One region of the Paenibacillus sp. FSL P2-0121 genome, then DNA from elsewhere that is predicted to be linked to it. Evidence: riboswitches for the same ligand, from Rfam matches in the RefSeq annotation. Region 1 holds a riboswitch; each other region holds the start of a gene.

What was found. A riboswitch is a leader RNA that binds a small molecule or an ion and turns the genes downstream of it on or off. The one in region 1 is predicted to bind cyclic di-AMP.
Region 2: linked by a shared signal. The riboswitch ahead of MKY54_RS26345 (alpha/beta hydrolase) and the one ahead of MKY54_RS11620 (KamA family radical SAM protein) in region 1 are both predicted to bind cyclic di-AMP.
Region 3: linked by a shared signal. The riboswitch ahead of MKY54_RS00545 (C40 family peptidase) and the one ahead of MKY54_RS11620 (KamA family radical SAM protein) in region 1 are both predicted to bind cyclic di-AMP.

The regions. Positions count from the first base shown of each region.
Region 1 covers NZ_CP150245.1:2,668,040-2,675,912, forward strand. Annotated here, with positions in the region: gene MKY54_RS11605 (YdeI/OmpD-associated family protein) at 64-633, opposite strand; gene MKY54_RS11610 (DinB family protein) at 690-1,205, opposite strand; gene MKY54_RS11615 (YafY family protein) at 1,288-2,199, opposite strand; gene MKY54_RS11620 (KamA family radical SAM protein) at 2,333-3,502, opposite strand; cyclic di-AMP (ydaO/yuaA leader) riboswitch at 3,642-3,783, opposite strand; gene MKY54_RS11625 (AraC family transcriptional regulator) at 3,832-5,430, opposite strand; gene MKY54_RS11630 (ABC transporter substrate-binding protein) at 5,638-6,663, opposite strand; gene MKY54_RS11635 (HAD family hydrolase) at 7,190-7,852, shown strand.
Region 2 covers NZ_CP150245.1:5,981,233-5,989,105, forward strand. Annotated here, with positions in the region: gene MKY54_RS26330 (cysteine desulfurase family protein) at 1-622, opposite strand, end outside; gene mnmH (tRNA 2-selenouridine(34) synthase MnmH) at 658-1,695, opposite strand; gene selD (selenide, water dikinase SelD) at 1,754-2,815, opposite strand; gene MKY54_RS26345 (alpha/beta hydrolase) at 3,337-4,164, opposite strand; cyclic di-AMP (ydaO/yuaA leader) riboswitch at 4,252-4,438, opposite strand; partial or broken gene MKY54_RS26350 (glyoxalase) at 4,700-4,795, shown strand; gene MKY54_RS26355 (hypothetical protein) at 4,873-5,046, opposite strand; gene MKY54_RS26360 (Nif3-like dinuclear metal center hexameric protein) at 5,131-5,931, opposite strand; gene MKY54_RS26365 (alpha-glucuronidase family glycosyl hydrolase) at 5,950-7,873, opposite strand, start outside.
Region 3 covers NZ_CP150245.1:109,394-117,266, reverse strand. Annotated here, with positions in the region: gene MKY54_RS00555 (M1 family metallopeptidase) at 1-1,284, shown strand, start outside; gene MKY54_RS00550 (hypothetical protein) at 1,296-2,126, shown strand; cyclic di-AMP (ydaO/yuaA leader) riboswitch at 2,345-2,483, shown strand; gene MKY54_RS00545 (C40 family peptidase) at 2,541-2,969, shown strand; cyclic di-AMP (ydaO/yuaA leader) riboswitch at 3,332-3,474, shown strand; gene MKY54_RS00540 (C40 family peptidase) at 3,519-3,971, shown strand; gene MKY54_RS00535 (GNAT family N-acetyltransferase) at 4,161-4,646, shown strand; gene MKY54_RS00530 (cytochrome c) at 4,774-5,130, shown strand; gene MKY54_RS00525 (4a-hydroxytetrahydrobiopterin dehydratase) at 5,212-5,499, opposite strand; gene MKY54_RS00520 (hypothetical protein) at 5,728-6,021, opposite strand; gene motA (flagellar motor stator protein MotA) at 6,228-7,028, shown strand; gene motB (flagellar motor protein MotB) at 7,012-7,827, shown strand.

The DNA of each region.
Region 1 (7,873 bases):
AATTAGTAAATAGCGTCATTGGGGTCCGAAAGCCTCAGCAGGAGATCGTGCATCTAGCGCAGCTTAATAATCTAGCAGACGTCCATTATCATGCCATTGCCCGTACATTTTATTTTCTTTAGTGTTTGCTATGAATTTGTCTAATTTACTCTTAAATAAATCTGGCTGATGTTTATTGCTTTGGATCGTGTCGATCCGAACTCTTTTATAAAGGGCTGGAAAGGCCGTGAAATTCTCATATACTTGCCTGTCCTCTTTTAGCCGTTGCTCTATAATCTTATCTACTATAAAAGAATCAGGGTTCATATCAGGAAGTATCCGTTTTCCTTCAGCACTCATTAACCCCAGCTTTTCGAGGCGGCGGACACGCTCTTTATTCAATTCAGTCCAAGAGCTTTTGTTGCTTCGGGGAGAGAGTCTTTGCGCCAGCTCCGTTTCCGAAATTTTCTTTTTCACTCCATCGATCCATCCAAAACACAAACATTCCTCAACTACGTCCAAATATAGCAACGTTTCTGAGTTTGGCGTCATACTAACGAGTACCCAACAAGATTGTTCAGTCTTACAATTCTCCTGCAGCCAAACTCTTAAATCTTCTCTCGTTTTCACTGTAATTAGATTTTCAATCTCCATAATTAAAATACAATTTCCTTTCTAGGTATGGAGTGGAGCGTCTTGCCCATCCGAGATTAAATAGCTTCCGCAGGAACCTGATACCAAAAAAGAGCATAGTCATTCATGGTGGAAGCATGGCCTAACTGCCGTAACATAGTAGATACATTGCCTCTATGATAAGTCCCGTGATTGGCGACTTGCAACACAATTTCTGATAGGCGTGTTTGGCGGATTCCGGCGAATGGATTGTCAAGCAGAATGGTTTGCTCCAAATCGGATTGGTTGTGTAACCATGCTTTGTATTGTTCTGATAGCTGGGCAAAGATATTTACGTATTCATCCACAGAATCTAGAATGCTCAAATTTAGCGGGATACTTTGTTGAAAAGCCTCTGGCATGGCAGTGCCTGTTAATACAAGATACCACATCGTATCAACCGCATAGATATGGCTAAGGGCATGAGCGATGGTGGGAAATGAGCTGTTCACTTCTTGACTTAGCACAGAAGGCGGGAGTTCCTTGATTCTTCCCAGGATAGTTTGGTTTGCCCAAGTGTGGTATTTAAACATTTCTACTGTATAATTTGTCATTCGTACATTCTCCTTTTGAATGGTCATGGATTTGTTTTTGTTACTGTAGTTAATATAAAAGAAGAAGTATGACATCAGACTGTCATACTTCTTCATAAAGTTTGAGTGTGTTTTGAAGCTGCTCTTTTAAAATACCTCGCAATGCAGGGGGTTCGAGGACTTCGGCGCCGCTGCCAAAACTCAGCAGAATGGACCAAAGCCAATGTGCTTCCAATGGCTTATACACAGGAATTCGCATCGTCATGCTTTTATCGGAATGAAATTCCTTGTCGACTTGATGAAACTGATCCAAAGCTTCTGCCAGAGCCTCAGGGCCTACCCGGATCACTATTTCCTCCACCTGATCTGCCCTGTTTGAACAGCCGGCCTCTTTGGGTACCTCATGTTGCGAATGAAAGGTATCCTGCGTCAGGAACAAATTCAGCATCCGGGAAAGTCGGAACTCCCGATAGTCCTGCCGTGTCCGGCAATAACCATAGATGTACCAGTTGCTATATTTAAAATGAAGCTTTACTGGTTCCATTTCACGGGTTGTACGTTCATTTTTTACACTGATGTAATCAAAACGGACAACATTTCGTTCCGATATAGCCGCACGTAAAAGAGGAAGTGCGTCAGGATCCGTACGCCGGGTTTCAAGATCCACCGCGAGACTAGAGGTCTGTGGCTCCGTTCCAATCGTTTGCAGCCGTTCAATGGTTCCTTGCGTATGCTCATCTTCAAAAACGGAAGAAAGACTGTTAAGTACAGTAATCAGAGAAGTGACATCATACGAACGGAGCAGGCTTTTATCCATTTTATATCCGTCCATTATGCCATATCCACCTTTAGTACCCTGATACGATACGACCGGGATGCCAGCGGCACAAATCACATCGATATCCCTATAGATTGTTCGCTGGGAAACCTGAAACTCTTCAGCCAGCTTGGAGGCAGATAAAACTTCGTGGTTCAATAGCTTGTAGATCATAGAAATCAATCGTTCCAATTTCATGTGTGCATTCCCACCCATTAGTCCATTTCGTGTTACAGCGTGATTATATCATAGATTTTTTCGGGCTAATTTTGGGAGGGAGGAGTTTTGTTGTTGGCGATGAAGAAATATCCTATGACAGAGTCGATTAAATCTATTTACAGATTAAATCCGCAGGCTCGCCTGATAAATCATTAACAGAAATAATAGCATCGTTTTTTTTCACAGGTGGGGTCCAATATTGCTCATTCCCAGGCAGGTCATCGAACCATTCGGCGTCCTTTGGACAATCTAGAATCATAAATTTTCCGTATTCCTGATCTCTGGATTGATGGTATTTGAGATAGGCTTTTCCGTTATCAATGGCGAGAATTTCTATTTTTCCTGAGGTGTGGCTCATGGATAAGCGTACTCTTTTGCCAAGTCCTGAGGTTCTGGCTTTGGCTTCTTCTACAATTTGATAGACTTGCTCGAGCGGTAATACGAAATCCCGGTTTCCGGCTACGGGCCGGTTCACAAAGAAGTAGTAGGGTGTAACGCCAGCCCATGAAAGCCGGTCCAGTAGTTCCCCTAAAATAACGGGATCATCGTTGATGCCTTTGAGGATGGGGGTCTGATTTACGACAATTGCCCCTGCGTTGTGGAGAGCTTTAAATGCTTTTTTGGCTTCAGGTGTAATTTCACGAGGATGATTGATATGCGCCATAACATAGATTCGTTTGTCTTCGGTAGAGTAAGTACGAATCAGCTCCAGCAGTTCTTCGTCTTCAGAGATCCGCATCGGATTAAATACGGGAATTTTGGAACCCAGTCTAATGATCTTAACATGCTCAATGCTTCTTAGATTTTCAATAATGGATCTTAGCTTCGGTGTGGAGAGAATTAAACTGTCCCCGCCCGTAAGAAGTACGTTGTTAATCTCCGGATTATTTGCGATATACTCCAAACCCGGAGAGACATCAGCCATCGCCTCTTTCACGTCATTTCGGAACAGACGCTTACGGAAACAGTAGCGGCAATAAGCCCCGCAGACCTCGGATACAATCAGCAGTGCAGTTGTTCTATACTTGTGCTGACAACCAGGTACCACATAATTCGTGTCCTCATCGGAGGCGTCCCAGCGCCCATACTCCAGCAGTTCACCTTCGTTAGGAATAACCAGCTTACGGATGGGATCATTTGGATCATCCCAGTTAATCAAAGACAGATAGTAGTCATTTACACGAAAAACAAATTTGTCCGTAATTTCTTTCAGATTCTCTTTTTCCAGCTCAGACAACATAGCTATTTTGTTAATATCCGTGAAGTACTTTACCTTTTGCACGTACATCTCTCCTTTGTCTCGTAGTGTGAGAAATGAGGGAGCCTTAGTGTCAAAGGCCAATCTACTGCCAGCAGGGTCCAAAAAAGCACCAAAAGAGACCCTTAGCAAGGGTCTCTGGTTATGTAAATAACATGAAAAGCAGACCCATCCACTGCTGACGAGGTTAGCTGACGGACTCGGGTAAGATGGTACCCTACATTCTAATGCTCAATGATTCGCCCCAATTAACTGGTTCCCCCGCTTTTCAACTGTAAAAGTTGGAAATTAAGCGTAGATAAAGTATACCCTATCAAGTTTTGAAAAGTCAAAAGAGAATCCTAGATTCACTTTCAATTGCTAGCGCTACTTCCGCCGAGTAGTTTAGGCAACAGCGTTAGCAGCTTCTCCCGGGTTAACGCATCACTAGAGTTCCATTTGCTTCCGTCGAGCAGATAAACATGTCCCTGACGTACTGCCGGGAGATTGTTCCAAAGTGAACTGTCTAGTAATCGTTCCATCGCAGCTCGCGAGTCTTTGCGTTCCGGAATGAACATGAAGATATGATCTCCGGCGTAGGCAGGCAGTCGTGTTGGATCAACTTCGGCGAACCCTAACTCTTCGTCCAATATGGCCTGGATCTCTTCAGTCGGTTGTAATCCACATGGGGCATAAAGCGCAGTGGAGAATCCGGACATTCCCATAGCATACAGATGATCTCCATGATCATAGACCAAAGCAGAGGCGGTTTCTCCAACTTGGAGGGTTGTCGTGTAAAGCTGCTGCCACATGGCAGCGTTTTTGATTGTGAATGACTCCAGCCATGCTTCGGCTTCGCGCTGTTTACCTAGCCAACTGCCTAGTGTCCGCATTCGTTTGTCGAGAGATGCAAATGAATCAAAGGTGAGTGTCGGAGCGATACCAGAAACTGCTCTGTAGGCTCTTTCATCACTATTTGCCAAAATGATCAAATCTGGGTTTAGGGAAGCGGTCAACTGCGGGTCCAGTGGAAACCCGACGTTGGCGAGCTTCTTAAGCCGATGTTTATAGACGCTGTTCCGGGCGAACGCTTCATCTCCACCGATAGGCTTTACGCCTAACGCGAGAAGGTCGCCAAGTGTTTCGCCATGATAGACAATACGTTTCGCTCGCTCTGGAATCTCCACCTCATGACCCGTCCAATCCTTGACGGTAAGCTTACGACCTTGCTGATGTGCATATTGTCCGGGTGTAACTCCGGTTTTTTGCCGAAAGCGGCGGCTGAAATAGTATTCGTCCGAGAAGCCGACCAGTCTGGCGATTTCCCGCAGTGGTTCAGTCGATTCCTGCAGGAATCGTTTGGAATGATTAATGCGCAGATCCGTCAGGTATTCAAGCGGCTTTTTACCCGTAAGCTGCTGAAAGATCGGTGTATATTGCCAGATTGATATTCCCGCCAGTTCAGCTAACTGCTTCACGGTGATACTCTCTGTATAATGCTCCTGAATGAATGTTATGGTCTTTTCTACGGATTCCGTAGGACTTGGCAGGTGTTTGGAAGGGTAATTATGCTCAAAAAGTAGCAGCAGCAATTCTTGGAATTTTAATTGTCGCTTGAATTGTTGTACATCATCGGTGTTATTCCTGTTCATGAGCAGGTCTTCGACTAGTCGGATTACCTTGGTGAACGGGTGCACAATTAACTCCCGTCTGCCGGAAAGCAGCTCTCCAGAATATCGTTTAGGAAGCTTGGTTGTATAAATTGCTGTAAAGGTGATGAGGTAATAATACAACGTCAGCTCCTGGTTGTTCGTACTATAGGAGATTCCAGGAGATAGTAGATAACATTTATCCGTACTTAGTATCACGCTTTGATCATCGAGGTTCAATTGTCCGTTCCCTCCAGTAAATATGAGAAGGGTATAGTCCTGGGTTGTACGCGTTATAGAGCTTGAATCGGCAGCTTGAATCATCAGTTCGGCCTCGTTTAGCTGAAATAGCAGAGAGTGGAGTGGGGGCAGGACGATGATGTATGCAGCATGGGTTCAGCCTCCGTTCATTTGGTGAGAATGATTATCAATGAATTCATTGTATATAAAAAAAAGAAGCATATCAACAGCTGTTGACATGCTTCTTGCAGTTTTTTATCAGCCTTGTGTTAAACTCTTCATCTCGGAAGGTTATTTCATATTCAATAGCTGTGGAATTTCGCCAAGCAGCCATTCTCTTGTTGTCGCATCACTTGAAGTCTTCATGATGTCTTGTGTATAGACATATCCGTTCTTGACGGCAGGAAGGCTCTTCCAGATAGGGCTCTTTAATAGATTCTCTGTGGATTGTTTTGCTTCTTCTGCCACTGGAGTCAAGATGAATATCCGGTCTCCGGCATATTCTTTCAGGACTTCCATGGATACTTCCTGGAACCCTTTACCTTCATCAAGGATCGTCTGAATAGCTGGAGTTGCCTTGAAGCCATTCTCCCCATAGAGTACCTGGGAAAGTCCGGTTGCTGCCATTATAAACAGTCTGTCTCCTGGATAATAAGTGAAGACCGCAGCCGTTTCGCCCTCTTTCATGCCTGCGGATTTCAATTGCTTCCACATGTTCTCTTCAGCGGTTTTATACTGCGCAAGCCATGCTTCTGCTTCAGTCGTTTTCCCAACAATTCCACCAATGTCCAGCATACGTTCCTGGAGTGGGGCAAAGGTATCAAATATTATAGTGGGTGCAATTTTGGAGAGCTGTTCGAAATCAGCTTCATCTGTGCCCGCATAGATGATCAGGTCAGGCTGAAGCTCCAATGTTTTTTCCAGATTGATAGGGAAGCCTACATCCTCCACACCTTGTAATTGATCTTCAAAAACCTGGCCTTCACCCATAGAAAGAGGATAACCTACCGCCTGCACACCAAGTGCGAGCAAATCGCCATAAGTTTCTCCAGAATAGATAATTCGCTGTGGATTCACCGGAATCTCTACAGTATGCCCTATGTAATCTGTATAGGAGCGGGTAGTCGCTGCTGCTTCATCTGTACTGCTATCTGAGGGTTCTGCTGAAGGTACCGCGGTTGCAGCGGAAGAGTTCCCGGTTGCGTTCACCGTACTATTGGCAGAGGATTGTTCCTTTGAGTTTCCGCACGCCAGTAGCAATGTACTCAGCAAAAATAGTACACATACCACAGCGAAGGACTGTCGTACCTTGTTCATATCTTATTGCCTCCCTATTATATGTAACGACCACCAATAATGATAATCATTCTCGATTAAAATATATCATAAATTAAAGCCTCTTTTTACTCAATGGACAAAAAATAACCCCGTAATTTGATTTGTACAATCAAGTAAAAAGGATGTGTTTAAAATTATTTTGAATTATTTTTAGCTGCTTGGAAAAATACTCTAAATAACAGCAATCGAGAGAAAGAGAGGGAGCTTGTCTTCATAATAAACTTGGCAAAGGAATCCCTTGAAGCACATAGGATTGTGGTGTTTTTTTGAATCTGATTACTGTTATGTATTAAGAAGTTCAGGTGATGCAAAAATCCAGGTTTGTCCACATTGATTGTAATCGTTATCATTACGTGGCATGTTATCTACCGTGCTTGACGTCAGTAGAAGGGCTTTGTTATGGTTTTTATAGTCAAACGCAAGCCGAAATAGCTTTTTGTAGAATATGCAGAAGGTTTTGCGTAAGATATTCTAACCAAACATAATACGAGGGAGATGGTTGATTGTGATCAAAGGAATTATTTTTGATTTTGACGGAACGATTATCGACACGGAGACTGCTTGGTACACCGCATTTAACGAGGCTTATGCAGAATATGGAGTGGATCTGACGCTTGAACAATATTCCACCTGCATCGGCACGAGCTTGAACAGTTTTAATCCTTATGAATATTTAATGACTGATCTTAAGCTAGCGATTGACAAAGAAGAGTTCAGTAAGGCTGTTAAACAGAGACACAGCAAACTTATGGAGCTTGAAACAATACGACCAGGCATTCAGCATTATCTTGATTCCGCCAAAGCAGCTGGACTACGCGTAGGGCTGGCCTCAAGTTCTTCCCTGGAATGGGTGGAAAAATATCTGAATCAATTGGGTATTCGCGAGTATTTCGAATGTGTTCGGACTGCCGACCATGTGGCAAAAGTGAAACCAGATCCCGAGCTATATAACCAAACGTTAGCTTGTCTTGGAATCACAGCTGATGAGGCGGTTGCTATCGAGGATTCACCGAATGGATCTAAGGCAGCGGCAGCAGCTGGCATCCGTTGCATTGTGACGCCTAACGAAATTACTAATTTTCTTGAATTCGATAAGCAGCACCATAAAATTGATAATCTAAGTCTTCTTGAATTTGATCATGTAGTTACTCAACGTTGCTTCGTATAGAGAAACCGAGAAACTAAGTTC
Region 2 (7,873 bases), 3.3 Mb from region 1:
CAATGCCTTTGGGCGCATATAATTTATGGCCTGCAAGCGTTAGAAAATCCACTCCCAAATCCGCTACATCGAGGTCTACTTTTCCCGCAGATTGTGAAGCATCTGTATGAATAAGAATGCCCCGTTGGTGGCAGACCTCAGCTATTTCCTTGATCGGCTGGATCGTACCCGTTTCGTTATTAGAGTGCATGATGGAGACCAGAATGGTTTGGTCCGTGAGCTGCTTTTTCACATCGTCAACCTGCACCATTCCATACGAGTCAACAGGTACATAAGTCAGGTTGTATCCCATCTGCTCCAGGTACTGACAAGGTTTAATTACCGCTGGATGCTCAATAGCAGACAGGATAATGTGATTACCTTTATGGCGATACGTTTGGGCTACTCCTTTAATGACAGTATTATTAGACTCACTACCCCCACTGGTAAAAAGCACCTCACCCGGCGCACAATTCAGGAAATCAGCCACCTGTGTTCTTGCCTGCTCTATTCCGAGTTTAGCTTCACGCCCCAAAGAATGACTGCTTGAAGGATTCCCAAAATGACCGTAAAGATAAGGGATCATAACCTCTGCTACTTCCTTATCTACTGGTGTTGTAGCGTTGTAATCTAAATAGATCATATTAAGTAAAGCCCCCTTTAACCATAACGCGAAACTTATACTTCTTGATGTTTTAAAAAAGAACGCACAGCAGTCTCAGCTTCATCCAGATTATTCACTTTAAAAGTAACTCTCTCAATGCCTTCATACTGAGTGGACGTATAATCGTATCTGGGATCATAGTAATATTCTAGCAGCAGCGCCACAGCTTCGCCGAACAAATCTGCCTGCAAGCATCGCTCGATTTCTGCCGCAATAGGGATATGAATTCGGGATTTAATACTCCGAAATGCAGAAATACATTGCTCCTTGTATTCTTCTGGCCGATAATCCTCAAGGATTTGCTCCACTCTGGCATGCAAAGGCATCTCAATCCAGATCTGCGTTCCGCTCTCTTTTTGCTCGGCCATAAATGGGGGCATTACTACCTTACCAATCTTTTTGCTCTCCGCTTCAAATAGTACATAAGGAGAATCCCCGATCTTAATTAACTCCTCTAAAAGAAGACTATCGAACGTTTTTTGATTGTTCGCACGAAGGCCAATCTCACCAAAAATAGAACCGCGATGACCTGCCATCCCTTCCAAATCCAGAACGGGGTAGCCTTGCGCTTTCAGGCGGTGTAACAGATTGGTTTTACCTGTGCCTGTATTTCCGTGAATCACATAAGACTTCGCCTTACATTCATAGGACTCCAATTCGTCGAGCACCCATTTACGATAAGCCTTATAGCCGCCTATCAGCCGGTAAGCATGAATATCCATTAAAGAGAGTACGGTCGCAGTTGTACGGCTGCGCATACCTCCCCTCCAGCAGAATACAGCTTTGTCTCCTTGAATCGCTGCAAATTCTTTGACAAAAGAAGGCAGTTTTGCCGCAGCAATCTCCAAACCACGTTCTTTCGCGGCCTGCACACTTGTCTGTTTATACAACGTCCCTACTTCAGCCCGTTCCTGATCATCAAAAAAAGGAATATTCAAACTATCCGGCAGCGTTGCATCTTTATATTCAGAAGGAGATCTAACATCAATAATGGTGATCTGCTTCTTGTTTTTTAACACTCTAAGTTCTTCCAGTGTAATGTCCTGAAACAATATGCTCTCTCCTCTGGTGGCTAACCTTTATAATTTGCTCTAAGCTGATATACAACAGTTATTCCACAGCAGCTATAACTGTAATCTGACCCGGATGCTCTTCCGTTACCTCTCCGATCAATGCCGCTTCTACCCCTGCATCTACTAACTCTTTTAGCAAATCTTCGCTTTGTTCAGGGGCCACAGAGATCAGCAATCCGCCAGAAGTCACAGCGTCACATAGAATATAGCGGCTTAGTTGGTCCATCTCTTCCGGATAAAGAATGCTGCCTTCCAGATGGGCAAAGTTATTCTTAGTGCCTCCTGGAACAAATCCCTGTTCCGCAAGCTCTCTTACTCTTGGCAGCATAGGTACATCGCCTTGACGAATGATCAGGCCCGTGCCGCTCCCTTTAGCCATTTCCGAGGCATGTCCCAGTAGCCCAAATCCGGTAACATCTGTACAAGCATGTACATCATAAGGCTCCATGATTTCAGCCGCTTTTTTATTCAAAGTAGACATTACTGTCGTAAGGCGTGTGGTTTCTTCAGGAGATAGCTGATCCTTTTTAATGGAAGTTGTTAAGATCCCCACACCGATAGGCTTCGTTAGAACCAGCTTGTCTCCCACCTTGGCGCCCGCATTCGTTCTTACTTTGTCAGGATGCACAAGGCCCGTAACGGCCAATCCGAATTTGGGCTCTTTATCGTCGATGGAATGTCCGCCCACAAGAGTAGCTCCTGCTTCCTGTACTTTATCCGCTGCACCGCGCAAAATGTCACCGAGAATGCTTTTATCTAAAACAGAAATAGGGAAGGCCACAATATTAAGCACCGTAAGCGGCTTTCCACCCATCGCATAAATATCGCTTAATGCATTGGCTGCTGCAATTTGACCAAATGAATAGGGATCATCCACGATCGGCGTGAAAAAATCAACAGTTTGCACTAACGCTAATTCATCACTTAAACGGTACACCCCTGCATCATCACTAGTGTCCAGACCTACAAGTAGATCCGGGTTAGGAACAGTTGGTGGCAGACTGCGAATAACCTGCATGAGATCAGCGGGACCGATTTTGCAGCCGCAGCCCCCTTTTGAAGATAATGAAGTCAGTTTTATAGTTTCAGCTTGAGACATCATGACTCAGCTCCTTTAGTATGAATTATCTTAATCTTACACGAGTAGATCGCATTGTACAAAATGCAAGAGTAGCAGATGCGTTGCTTACTACGCCTCCTTCTATACACTTACCTTCACTACTTAGGGCCTACTGTTCTTTCCCACGTCGGGTGAGCTATATTTGGTGCTGTGGTAGGGTAGGGACATTAAGTAGCGTTCTAGGTACAATATGCTTGTAAATGTTCAACATCCATCGGTTAGTAAAATAACCAAAGGCTGGCTCATTCGTAGATTTCACTACGGATAAGCCAGCCTTTAATTGGATGTCCATTATATTAGGGAAATCCTCCCTAAAAACATCCTATTATTAGGGAAGTTTTCCCTAATCCATGTTCTAGGAGCCATAATCTCCTTCACTTTAGGGAGAATTCCCCTAAAGTTCAACCCAAAAGGACGTCCCATAGCCAGCTCGTGCTCCCTGGCTATGGGACGTCTTTTTTCTCACTTAAACGCTTCGCTTGTGAAGGTCTCCCAATAGATCAGCTAATCTGCTGAGTACCCTGCTGCTTCTCTAAGAAACGTTGAAGAATCGCATTGAATTGCTCCGGTTGGCACAGATTACTTGGATCTAATGCGTTCGGAATAATCGCCAACTGCGCATGTGGCAGCTGAGACACCATTTCCTTCATACAATTCACTCCAAATTCATTGAAGTCCCCTACAATACATAAAGCGGGACGTTTAAAAGCCTTTAAACATCTGGTGTAATCAACATGGCTCGTAGCCAGCCTTTGCCGATATAGCTCCCGGGGACGTTTGTCCAGCAGCCCTCTTCTAATCTCATTGTAGGCCAGACTCCAGCGCTCTCGGTACATCATCCGAATCGAAGGCAACACCAGCTCGCTTGGGAGATAATACATTAGTAAACTGCAATATGCTGCCATAGTTTGTATTTTCCCTACTATTGTTGATCCGTGAGTCCTACAAAAGCTATCCGCGACCACAATGGCTTTTACACGCTCAGGATATTGTTTGGCAATATGCTGAACGACTAAGCCACCATAGGCGATTCCTACAAAAACTGCTTCACGGATACCTAGGTCATTCAACAGCATAATCAGATCCAGACATTGCGTCTCAATAATCTCATGTGGGGCCTCCAGCAGTTTACCAGACTTGCCATTCCCCCGTAAATCGCACAAAATCACTTTATATTTATCGGAAAAATACTCCAGCTGTGGTTTGAACATACTGTGTGTTAATCCATGTCCATGGATAAACACAACCGGAGTGCCAGTTCCATTGATTTCATAATAGAGCGAAGTTCCGTTCAGTTTAGCGATAGGCAAAGGTAACACCTCTTTCATAATAAATTCTACGACTATATCTGCTTAAAAACGCAGCAAAAAACCACAGAGGGATTCTCTGTGGCTATTCATCACTAAACACGCCATTCATCCTCTCTCCATACGCTTACGAGGTTAGCTGTCGGATTCGGGCAGTGAGAGTTGCCCTACCTGCAGGGATGCATATTATGCACCCGGAACAGGATTCACCCCATAACCAGTGCCGACTCTCACATCGGCTGCCAGTTGTTGGTTCCCCCGCTTTCCAGAAACGGAAATTAAGCGGATTGCTTATGTAATTGTAAATTTAAGATAATTCTCAGTTCTGAGATGAATCATACTCTTGTAAGGTTTTCTTGTAAAGGAGGGCTCTGGTCAAAATAATGTTGAAAGCAATGCTTTTCATTTCATATTAAGCATACTCTTCATTTTCTCTTTCTTTTGCTCTTGTTTACTCGTTTTCTTTAGAAAAACAGCTCTGAAGCAAGCGAAAAAGGGGGTGATTCACCAGTACTTTCCTATTTAATAAGAAACGACAATCTTCAATACCAATATTGGGCCAGTTTCTGTACCTTGGGGTGTTCGTCGTTTCTATGTCCCCGATCCGTTTGGCAAGCTTGTTAATATTATTTCACATGAACAGCACGAATGATTTCATAAAAAAGAAAAAAGCTAAGCAGAATCAGAGATATCCCCTTGTCCACTTAGCTTCCTTTTACAATACTATGGCTACAAAAGATCGGCGTTTTTCAATGCATGCTCCCAGCTTGGAAAAAAGAACAGCGCACTTCTCATAAGCTCTGGGTCGCTTTGCTTTACTTGTTTTTTACTGATCGAGCTTCCGTCGCTTTGCAGCTTTTTGATCCGACTTAATACTTCATCAGCCTCCAAAGGAATTTCCATTGAAACACTCCTTTCTCAGTGACCTGTTTCCCTTCATTTTCTCCATAATATGTTTATTTATTCCGTACTCTTAATTTCCCCAGATTAAACCATCTGATAGATGGGTTGTTCAGCAATGAACCGGGTAGGAAGCATGGGATATTTGTCTGCTAAGATTTCAGCTAAATATTTCATCCCCGGCGCTTCACTCTCCGCATGACCTAACATGATGAGCGCTTTAGATCTGCCTTGGTGCCCTGCATCCCGCACATATTCCGGAGTCTCCCACTCTGGTCCTTCTCCAGCAATAATTAAATCAAGATTGTGATCATTAAAAAGTGGAATAGCCATCGTCCCGCCCCCTCTGTAACCTACTAATATCCCTATGCGTTTGCAGGACAGAGACAGGTCACCAGCAGCGCGTACATAAGAGATCCCTAGCTTACTTTTAATATACTGAGCAGCTTCCAGTACAGTCATGGCAGGAATAGTGAGAATCGTAGCAGCCGCTTGCTGCTCTTCCACATAGTCTGACCAATCCAGCTCTCGCAGCAAACCCATCATAATCCCATCTGGCTCTTGCCGATGCCAATAATCATGATAACGAAAAATAGCTATTGGGGAATGTCCGATCAGACTTTTTTTCGCATGATAAACCGGATCACCTTCTAACCACTCGTTCGCCGCATGATGGCTATAAAATACACCTTCATGCGTGATCAGCAAATTGGCTCCTAACGCTATTGCTTGCTCCACAATATTTTGTGTGGCAGAAAAGGCCGTAATAATCCCTGTGACTTCAGTTTTCGGTTCCCCTGGGTTCAGAATATCCACAGTCCCTTCTACCTGTTCCACAGTTCCCATTAAATCTTTCAAAATCGCTCTAATCGTGAGGCTCACTATCATCATCCCTCGGTTCAAAATCTAATAAATCTTTCTGCCTTTAAGATCCTCAATTCCGCTCTTGCGGTAAAAATACGTATTGATCCGATCTCTCCATTCCTGCGCATGCTCTGCTTGCTCTTCAAGACGTTGCTTCACTTGCACATACAATCCACTATCCATGCTGCCTTCAAGTGATTCCCATGTTGCTAGAAGCTGTGCAGCCTGCTCTGCCCCCTCGAAATGAGTATCGTAGATATGTTGTATAACCGTTTGCCCCGATTGCAGAACATGCGTGTATGGAACATGATGGAAGAACAGCAGCAGCTCTTCTGGACAAGACGCTAGATTCTCATAATTTGATGCATTAAGACCCATATACTGTCCGCTATACCCCGTTCCCGATTTGACTGAACGATCCACACCAATGCCCTTATGATCCGCATAATGGTACGTTCCCCACTTGGCGTATTCATATCCATCCACATTCGGCCCATAATGATGATCCGGATTAACCATCCAGCCCACACCTAATGGAGCTGTGTAAGATTCGTAAATCCTCCATGAGTCCATTAACATCCCGCGAATAGCAGCCACTAGACCTTCATCAGTGCCAAAGGTAAGGCGAATCCATTCCTCAGCGATTTCTTTTGCCGTCAGCTCCGGATTCCAAATTAATCTCCCATATCCATACAGATTGGCTTGAGCTAACCCATGCCCCGTCCAGTTCATGTCATCCCCAACATTAGTTACAGCAGCCACACCATTATATTTATTTCCCCACACCGATCCGTCCACAATATGTTTCACAAGCGTAGTTTGCCCTTTGGCATAAGTATTGAAATCAAGGACTTCTTTCCACTGTGGAACGAGATAACAGAGATGCCGCTGCTGCCCCGTATATTCTTGAGCAATCTGAAACTCCATCAGATGATTGGTATGTTCCAGTGCGCCAAACAACGGAGATACCGGTTCTCTGACTTGAAAATCCATCGGTCCATTCTTGATTTGCAGCACTACATTATCATTAAAACGGTCATCCAATGGTTTGAAATGATCATACGCTGCTCTGGCCCGATCGGTCTTACGGTCACGCCAATCCTGCTTGCAGTTATATACGAAACAACGCCAAATCACGATTCCGCCAAACGGCTCCAGTGCTTCTCCCAGCATATTAGCGCCATCGGCATGGTCACGCCCGTAAGTGAATGGCCCTGGTCGATTTTCTGAATCTGCTTTGACCACAAACCCGCCAAAATCAGGGATCACTCGATAAACCTCACCAGCCTTATCTTTCCACCATTGCCGCACCGCTGGGTCCAGTGGATCAGCTGTCTCCAATGCTCCGATCTGTATCGGGCTGGCGAAGTTAGCACTGAGGAATAGCTTAATTCCGTATACGCGGAATATTCCTGCAATTAACGCGATATCAGGCAAATATTGCTCCGTTATAAATAGAGATTCAAGCTCATGAACATTCACATTGTTAATCGAAATCGCGTTGATCCCCACAGAGGACATCAATCTGGCATAATCACGCAGCCGCTTTGTATCGTTAAGAAATTGATTGGACTCGTAAAAAAAGGACCGTCCAGCATAGCCACGTTCAATACTGCCATCAAAATTATCCCAGTGATTAATCATTCGCAGGCCGTTCACCGGATTCATAGACAAATTCAGAGCGTCTATCTCGCTTTCTGTTCCTATCAGCCGTAACAGATGGAATACGCCATACAATATTCCAACAGGCGTTGAAGCACCGACAGCGATACATTGCTCAGTAGCATTTGTACGTATAAGGAAACCTTCAGGACCCAGTGAATCGGTTCGTTCTCCTGCGAATACTCTACTAATTAATGGATTCCCCCCTTGGAAGGTTCCTATAACGATACACGGTCCTTCAGGTTTCGCTGTGAGCAGTGGCGCTTTGCCCAGCATAGAGGTCATCCCCTGTATGAATTCCGCG
Region 3 (7,873 bases), 2.6 Mb from region 1:
GAAGGCTGGGACCTGCATCAGTATCACGGGACCTCTGAGTTTTACAGTGATTTTGGCATCTTTAATGTAACGATTGCCGTTCCTTCCAACTATACGGTGGCTGCGACCGGATTTCCTGTAAAAAATGCCAAGCTCAAACAAGATCAAAAAATATATCAGTTCTACGCCGATGATGTCCACGACTTCGCTTGGGCTGCATCCCCTGATTTTACAGTAGCAGAGGAGGCTTTCTCTACGCCGGAAGTGCCTGGAGTACGAATTAAGGTGTATCTCGACCCACTGCACAAAGACTTACAAGAGCGTTACCTTCAAGCTGCCAAGGCTGCCCTGACCTACTTCAGCAAATGGTATGGCCCTTATCCCTACTCTACGCTGTCTATTATCGTCCCACCTAAGGAGGGAAACGGCGCTGGAGGAATGGAATATCCTACACTTATTACAGCCTTTGGGGCCGCAGATTCTTCTCCAGATACCTCACTTGAAAGAACCGTCATTCATGAGATCGGCCATCAATACTTCTACGGTATGGTAGCCAGTAATGAATTCGAAGAGGCTTGGCTGGATGAAAGCTTTACTTCCTATGCCGAAGACAGACTTATGGAACAAGAATACGGTATCAAGTCTAATTTGCCTTTACAGGCCAGCCTGGTGACTATACCTGAGCCGTTAAATCTGGAAACGTGGAAATATGCAGGGGCGGATTCCTATAGCCGAAATGTTTATATCCGCGGCAAGCTTGTACTTAAAGATATCGAACGCCAGATAGGTACCAAAGCAATGAACAACATCATGTCCTCCTACGCTCGTAAGTTCCGTTTCCAGCATCCCGCTACGTCAGATTTTCAGAAAGTCGTTGAGAAGGTAACCAAAAAATCATGGCAGGCCTATTTCGATGATTACATTTATGGTGATGGTGCGCCTGACTTCTCAGTAGATACGATTACTTTTAAAAAAAATAACAGCGGCGATGCTCAAAGCTACGAATCATTAGTGAAGATTTCAAATAAAGGGAGCCATTACGTTGATGTTCCCGTGAAATTCACATTCGCCGACAGCTCTTCGGTGCAGCGGGTCTGGAACGGTGAAGGAGCAGAGACTACGTTTCAATTGTTAAGCGATAAGCCTCTTCTCTCTGCTGAGATTGACCCTGAGCATTCCATCTTATTGGAGAGCAAACATTTAAACAACTTTAGGCTGGCGGAAATAGAGCCCAAGACGCTCTCTCGCTGGACGTTAAGTGTAACTAAACTACTTGAAACCGTGCTCGGAACTCTTGTCTGGTGAGGTGAATGATTGTGAGAACATCGATAACCCGCGGCTGGCAAAGCATGAAGGAGCAATTTTATATTTTAATTCTGCTCTTCATCTACCGACTGCTCTGGGGCTACTTTATGTATGGTTTCATCCGATCTGCTATTATTCCAATTCTACTGCGCTATCCAGATAAAGACGCCGGCGGCAGCGGTATGGGCAGACTGTTGTATTATATCGAGGGACAGTTCAGCTTGAATACTGACCCTGCGATACGCACTTGGTTATGGATGCTTCTAGGACTTGTTGTCTTGCGACTTCTGCTTTCTCCTTTCATAAGGGCAGGATTGCTGCATGAGCTGCACCAGGAGCGAAAGGGCGAGCGCGGGCTGTTCTTTTTCCCCGGCATGAAGATCTATGGACTACCTGTCTTAGTCTTTAGCCTAATCGAATGGGTGCTGACCCTGCTGCCGCTTTACTGGCTTGCTCCAAAAATGTACGGGCTGTTCTTATCCTCTTTGTTTAACTACACTTTGTTACTTCATTTAGTACCATACGTATTGGCATGGCTTATATATATTTTTATCGTGCGCCTGTTTCTTCTATATATGCAGTTTGGTTACACCGGCGGTACAGGAATGTTCTCCTCACTGTTCATCTGCTTGCGGTCACTGATTCCTGCTATAGGTGTTTCCATTGTACTTGGTGCGGGAGGCTTGCTCTTACTGCTAGTGTGCGGACTGACGGGTCTGTTCTGTCCCGGCCTGCCGGCACTTATAATACGGCAAATCTCACCACTACCTTCTACGCTCTTAAAAATGTGGGGAATCTCTGCACAATATCATCTATGGTGTAGCAAAGCATTTCCACAATAAATTAACCTTATTTGACATAATAAAAAGGTCCCAATTCCTGTATTCAGGAGCTGGGACTTTTTCTCATTACGGATAACTTAAGAGTATTTGCAAAATCATAAAAGCTCTGTTACAATAAGTCCTGTGCTATTAGTAACAATTTTGTAATCAATTGAAACGATTCCTACATAACTAAATGTATTTATCGTAAGTGTAACTGTCGAAACGTCATTCTCTTGGTGCTTAACACGCCTAATTCCTTTGCACCGGGAAGTGGGGGAACCATATTTTGGGTGAATTGATCTCGCTTTACAGGGATCATAGGGAATCTTCTACCGAACCCTTAAGCTAACCTCGCAGGCCTTGGAAGGAGTACATCTTTTGAAAAGACATAATTTAAGAAAAAAATGCGTCGCTGCGGCGCTAGGACTTGTAATGGCATTATCTATTGGTGGAGGAAGCGCCTTTGCCGACTCTAAGATGGACACTGTAATCTCAAAGACTATTGGAGTTGCCTATAAAACCGGAGGTACAAGCACTGCCGGATTTGATTGCTCTGGATTTACAAAATATGTATTCAAGAATGTGGGTCTTACTTTACCTCGTACATCAAAAGCTCAATATAGCGTTGGAACTGCTGTATCCAAAAGCAATCTGCGTTCTGGTGATCTAGTGTTCTTTAACACACTTGGCAATGGAGTATCCCATGTCGGCATTTATGTTGGAAACGGAAAATTCGCACAATCGTCCTCTTCGCGTGGAGTGACCATCACTTCACTCAGTCAGGCCTACTGGGCCAATCGTTATGTTGGCGCTAAAAGAGTAATGAGTACTTCAGCTTATCAAGCTGTAGCCTTCGATTGAAACCTTCCTCACAACTATAACCTCATAATTACAACTGTATGAACCTGAATCTGATTATTCCCGTAATCAAATTCGGGTTTTTCTTTTTTCCATAATATATTTTTACACTAATAGAGCCCAATTGAAACACGTTTATTTGATAAAAATTGCAATTATATTAAAAATTAGGTCATTATTAACGCTTACATATGCCTTTCTACCGTAAAAATGCCAATTTTTCTGCATTAATATGTTAAAAACGATTGCCAAGCGGCTTTCTGTTTGTTACAATTAGCGCAGTGAGATTTTAGTAACATTTTTGTAATCATTAAGTTGTTATTTACAAAGGTTTTGTCATGTATTGATTACAAGCTAATCCTAATCAACAGTATGAGCCGAGTTTCCTAACTATTAGGAAAACGGGGGAACCAACTTTGGGTGAATTGACCTCCATTATATAGAGGGGTCATAGGGGACCTTCAACCGAACCCTTAAGCTAACCTCGTAGGCATTTGGAAGGGGTATACACTTTTGAAGAAGAAGTTAGCAGCAGCAGTACTAAGCTTTTCCATCATCCTCACCATCGGAGCAGGAAGCGCTTTCGCAGATTCCAAAATGGATAAAGTGATTGACAAGGCCATCGGTACTAAATACGTATCCGGCGGTATATCCACTAACGGATTTGATTGCTCCGGATTTACAATGTATGTGTTTGATAAGATTGGCATTAACCTTCCACACCAATCAGGTTCCCAATATCAAATGGGCACAGCAATCTCCCGTGATGATATAAGAGCCGGAGATCTTGTATTCTTCAATACAAGTGGCAAAGGTGTCTCCCATGTCGGCATTTATGTCGGTGAAGGTAAGTTCGCACACGCTTCTACCTCACGCGGTGTTACGATTAGCTCTCTGAGTGATAGCTACTACGTGAAACGCTACGTTGGTGCTAAGCGCATTATGAGCACAGACGCTTACCAATCGGTTGCTGCTGAATCGGAAGACAATGATGATGTTCAATAAGTAACGTACATAGGCTCTTTTCCAAGGTAACTCTTGGAGGAGAGCTTGTTTTTTTGTCTTATTACTTATTTACCCCTCTCATAATTTGTAAAACATTCCTCTCATATAAAGTTTCTGAGTCGAACCTCCCCCATTTTGTATATAATTAGTAATATAGCAATGTCCTCGTGAAAGGAGATCGTTGACTTTATGATAAATCCGTCGGTAACTTTTCATGTAGTTCCTATGGAGGCAATTCACGGAAAAGCTATTTGTAAGTGGAGCTATACGCCTCCATATAATATTTATGGCTGGATGCCGTGGGAGCAGATGCAGGCTCTTGGCATCGAGTTTGGTGATCCGCAGCTCCGGGAGGAACAATATATCTCCATATTAAATGAACAAGAGGTTTTGTGCGGATTCGCACAGTTGTTCCCGATGGAAGGAGTCGTTCGTTTAGGAGTTGGGATGCGCCCCGATCTATGCGGCCATGGTTTAGGCAAACTATTCGTAGATGCAATCGTCCAGACAGCCTTGAATCGTTATCCTGATCGTGAGATAGATCTGGAAGTCCTGACCTGGAACCAACGCGCCATCCGAACTTATCAAAAATGTGGATTTACGATTACAGATACGTATGAACGCCGCACACCTACAGGAGACAAACCTTTTTATTGCATGGTCTATGACAAATGATATTAAATACCATATATTTCATAAGAATGATTGTATTCACGTTCATTTTTTTGTCACAAACCCTATGATAACGCTTCACCATAAGCTATAATGTAGGGAGCAGCTTACATAGAAGGGACGAATTGGGATGCAGAAATGGATCATGAGCGGTTTGTTTTTTGCCGCCTGTGCCTTTGCGGTAGTACTCATGTTTACACTTCCGGGTAAAGAAGAGGTAGCGGAAGAAAATAAGCCCACGATGCCGGTAGTTCAACTGGACGCAGCAAAGGCAGAAGCAACCGTGAAAGCCAGCTGTATCACCTGTCACGGCGATCAGCTTCAAGGTGGAGTTGGACCAAGTCTTCAGAATGAAGGCGGCCAGCATGACGCTGAGGAAATCTACAGCATCGTCACCAAAGGACGTGGTCAAATGCCTTCCTTTAAGGAGAAGCTAGCCCCTGAAGAGATCGCCAACGTCGCACTCTGGCTCTCAGAGAAAAAGTAACCCATCAAGCAACTAAAAACGCCCGTGTATGAGATAGGTGACTATCTATGCACGGGCGTTTATTTTATGATTTTGGCTAAACTAATGATTTTTTTCAAAGGCTTCATTAAATTCATGCGCCGCTCGAAGATCTAGAGCCGTAATCCCATCTTCTTCATTAGATTCAAGTCGCAGGGTAACTGTTTTATAATCAATCGTAATATGTGGATGATGATCGAAGGCTTCTGAAATCGTGGCTACTTCATCAACGAACGCAATGCCCTTCATATATTGGCTGAACATATATTTTCGCACCATAACATTATTATCCAGCTTCCACCCCTCCAGCTTGGTGATCTCCTCACGCAGTTCCTCTTCCGTAAATAACAATTCGTTTCCTCCCTTACAAAAAATTGCAGTAAAGTGCGCAGTTCCCTTTACATGACTTAGGCGTTAAACAAAACATCCCTTAGCTTCTGAGGTCCAAGGGATGTGCCAGGATAAAGGCGATATTTTCGATTTAATGTATTCACAAATCCCAGCGATTATAACTCGGCTTTATCAATTTTAACACGGGCTACTAACTACGGGCAAATTACGTCCAGACGTCTCCTCTGCCTAAATCAAAACCACTGAAGCCAAATCCTCTTCGCCAACTAAAATATTAATGCGATGCGTGTCCTTATCGTAAATAATTACACCGCTCCCCACTTCAATCATAGGTTCATTACCCAACGCGAAGAAAAGATCCTCAGCCAATGCTTCCCATACCTCCAGCTTTGATTCTTGGGGTAGTTCCTGCCACTCGTCCGGATCCATCTCAAAAAATAAATATCCATCGGAAATTCGTCCGACGGCTTCGGTCAAATCTGTTAGAATTTCACCGTAATCTCTACCATGCTTTACACCCACGTATATCACTCCGTTTTCTTCACAGATGAATAATTACTTACCTTATCCATTATAGCCGAAAAAATGACTTCACAAAAAACCGAATGATGTCGATAAATAAGAATATACGTTAATTCGGTTTCGCACAGAGTGCCCTGCCGCTGTTTCAAGGATGATATACGCGGCATTGTCGGAACACATCTTAAATCTCACGGACGAGGTGCAAAATGGAAATTTCAACAATAATTGGTTTAATTTTTGGTTTGGTTGCTGTAATCTGGGGCATGATCCTCAAGCACGCTCCACTTCATGCTTTGGCCACACCTGCTGCTTACGTTATTATCTTGGTGGGTACGGCAGCGTCTATTTTCATGGCCTTTCCTTTCAACGAGGTCAAAAAGATTCCAAGTCTGTTCAAAATGATCTTTATCAAAAAGAAATTAATCAGTAAACCCGAATTAATCACTATGTTTATGGAATGGGCTTCTATCACACGGCGTGAAGGTCTGTTGGCTCTAGAATCAAAGGTCGATGAAATAGAAGATAACTTCCTCAGGAATGGCATGCGGATGATCATTGATGGAAATGATCAGGATTTTGTCCGCGATGTCCTCATGGAGGATATCCACGCCACAGAGGATAGACATAAAGCAGGAGCGCTCATCTTCTCACAGGCAGGTATGTATGCTCCTACCCTTGGGGTGCTCGGGGCGGTTATCGGCCTCATCGCCGCTCTGGCTGATATGAGTGATATGAACAAATTGGCTGCGGCAATCGGGGCTGCCTTCATCGCCACTTTGCTTGGTATCTTTACAGGTTACGTATTATGGCATCCTATTGCTAATAAACTGAAACGTCTCTCCAAACAAGAAATCGAAGTTCGAATGATGATGGTCGAAGGTCTTTTGTCCATACAGTCCGGTGTATCTACTATTGCCATCAATCAGAAGCTTGCTGTATTCCTAACACCTTCGCAACGCGTTAAGTTAAATGAGAAGGACGGTGGATCAGGTGAGCAAAAAGACTAGACACGAAGAGCATGAAGAACATGCCGATGAATCGTGGCTGTTACCTTATTCCGACCTCATGACTCTTCTGGTGGCTCTGTTCATCGTTATGTATTCTATGAGCGCAACGGATGCCAAGAAATTTGAAGAGATGAGTCAAGCCTTCAGTTCCGCACTTAATGGCGGTACAGGTATTCTTGAAGAGCGGGCAGCAATGCCTAGTAAAACTCAAGAAGATCTAGGGAAAAATGATAAGATGGGTAGCTCTACTTCCAAGAAAGCTGAAGAAGCAGAAATGGCAAAGCTACGACAAAAGGAACAAGAGGATTTAGAGAAGCTTAAGAAACAATTCGATCAATATATTAAGAGCAACGGCCTAACTGATCTGCTCAGTACGAAGCTTAATCAATCTCAGCTAATGATTACGATCAGTGATAACGCATTGTTCGCCTCTGGCCAAGCCATTGTTAAGGATGATTCGCGGCAATTAGCTAAATCCATCTCAACGATGCTGCAGCAATTCCCGGATTATGATGTAGTAGTGCAAGGGCACACCGACGATATTCCGATTTCCAATAGCAACTATTCATCCAACTGGGATCTGAGTGCGGATCGGGCACTTCAGTTCATGAAGATTTTGCTGCAGAACACGAATCTAAATCCGCGCAAATTTAGTGCGATTGGATACGGCGAGTATCATCCTATTTCGGATAATGACACAGCTACCGGCCGAAGCAAGAATCGCCGGGTAGAGGTTTCCATTATTCGCAAATATCAAGAATCCAAAGAGTTTACAGGGATTGTTCCCTCTGCTGAATAAGTGATTTCGTAAGGTAATAAAAAGAGCTGTCCAAAGGTCTTAGACC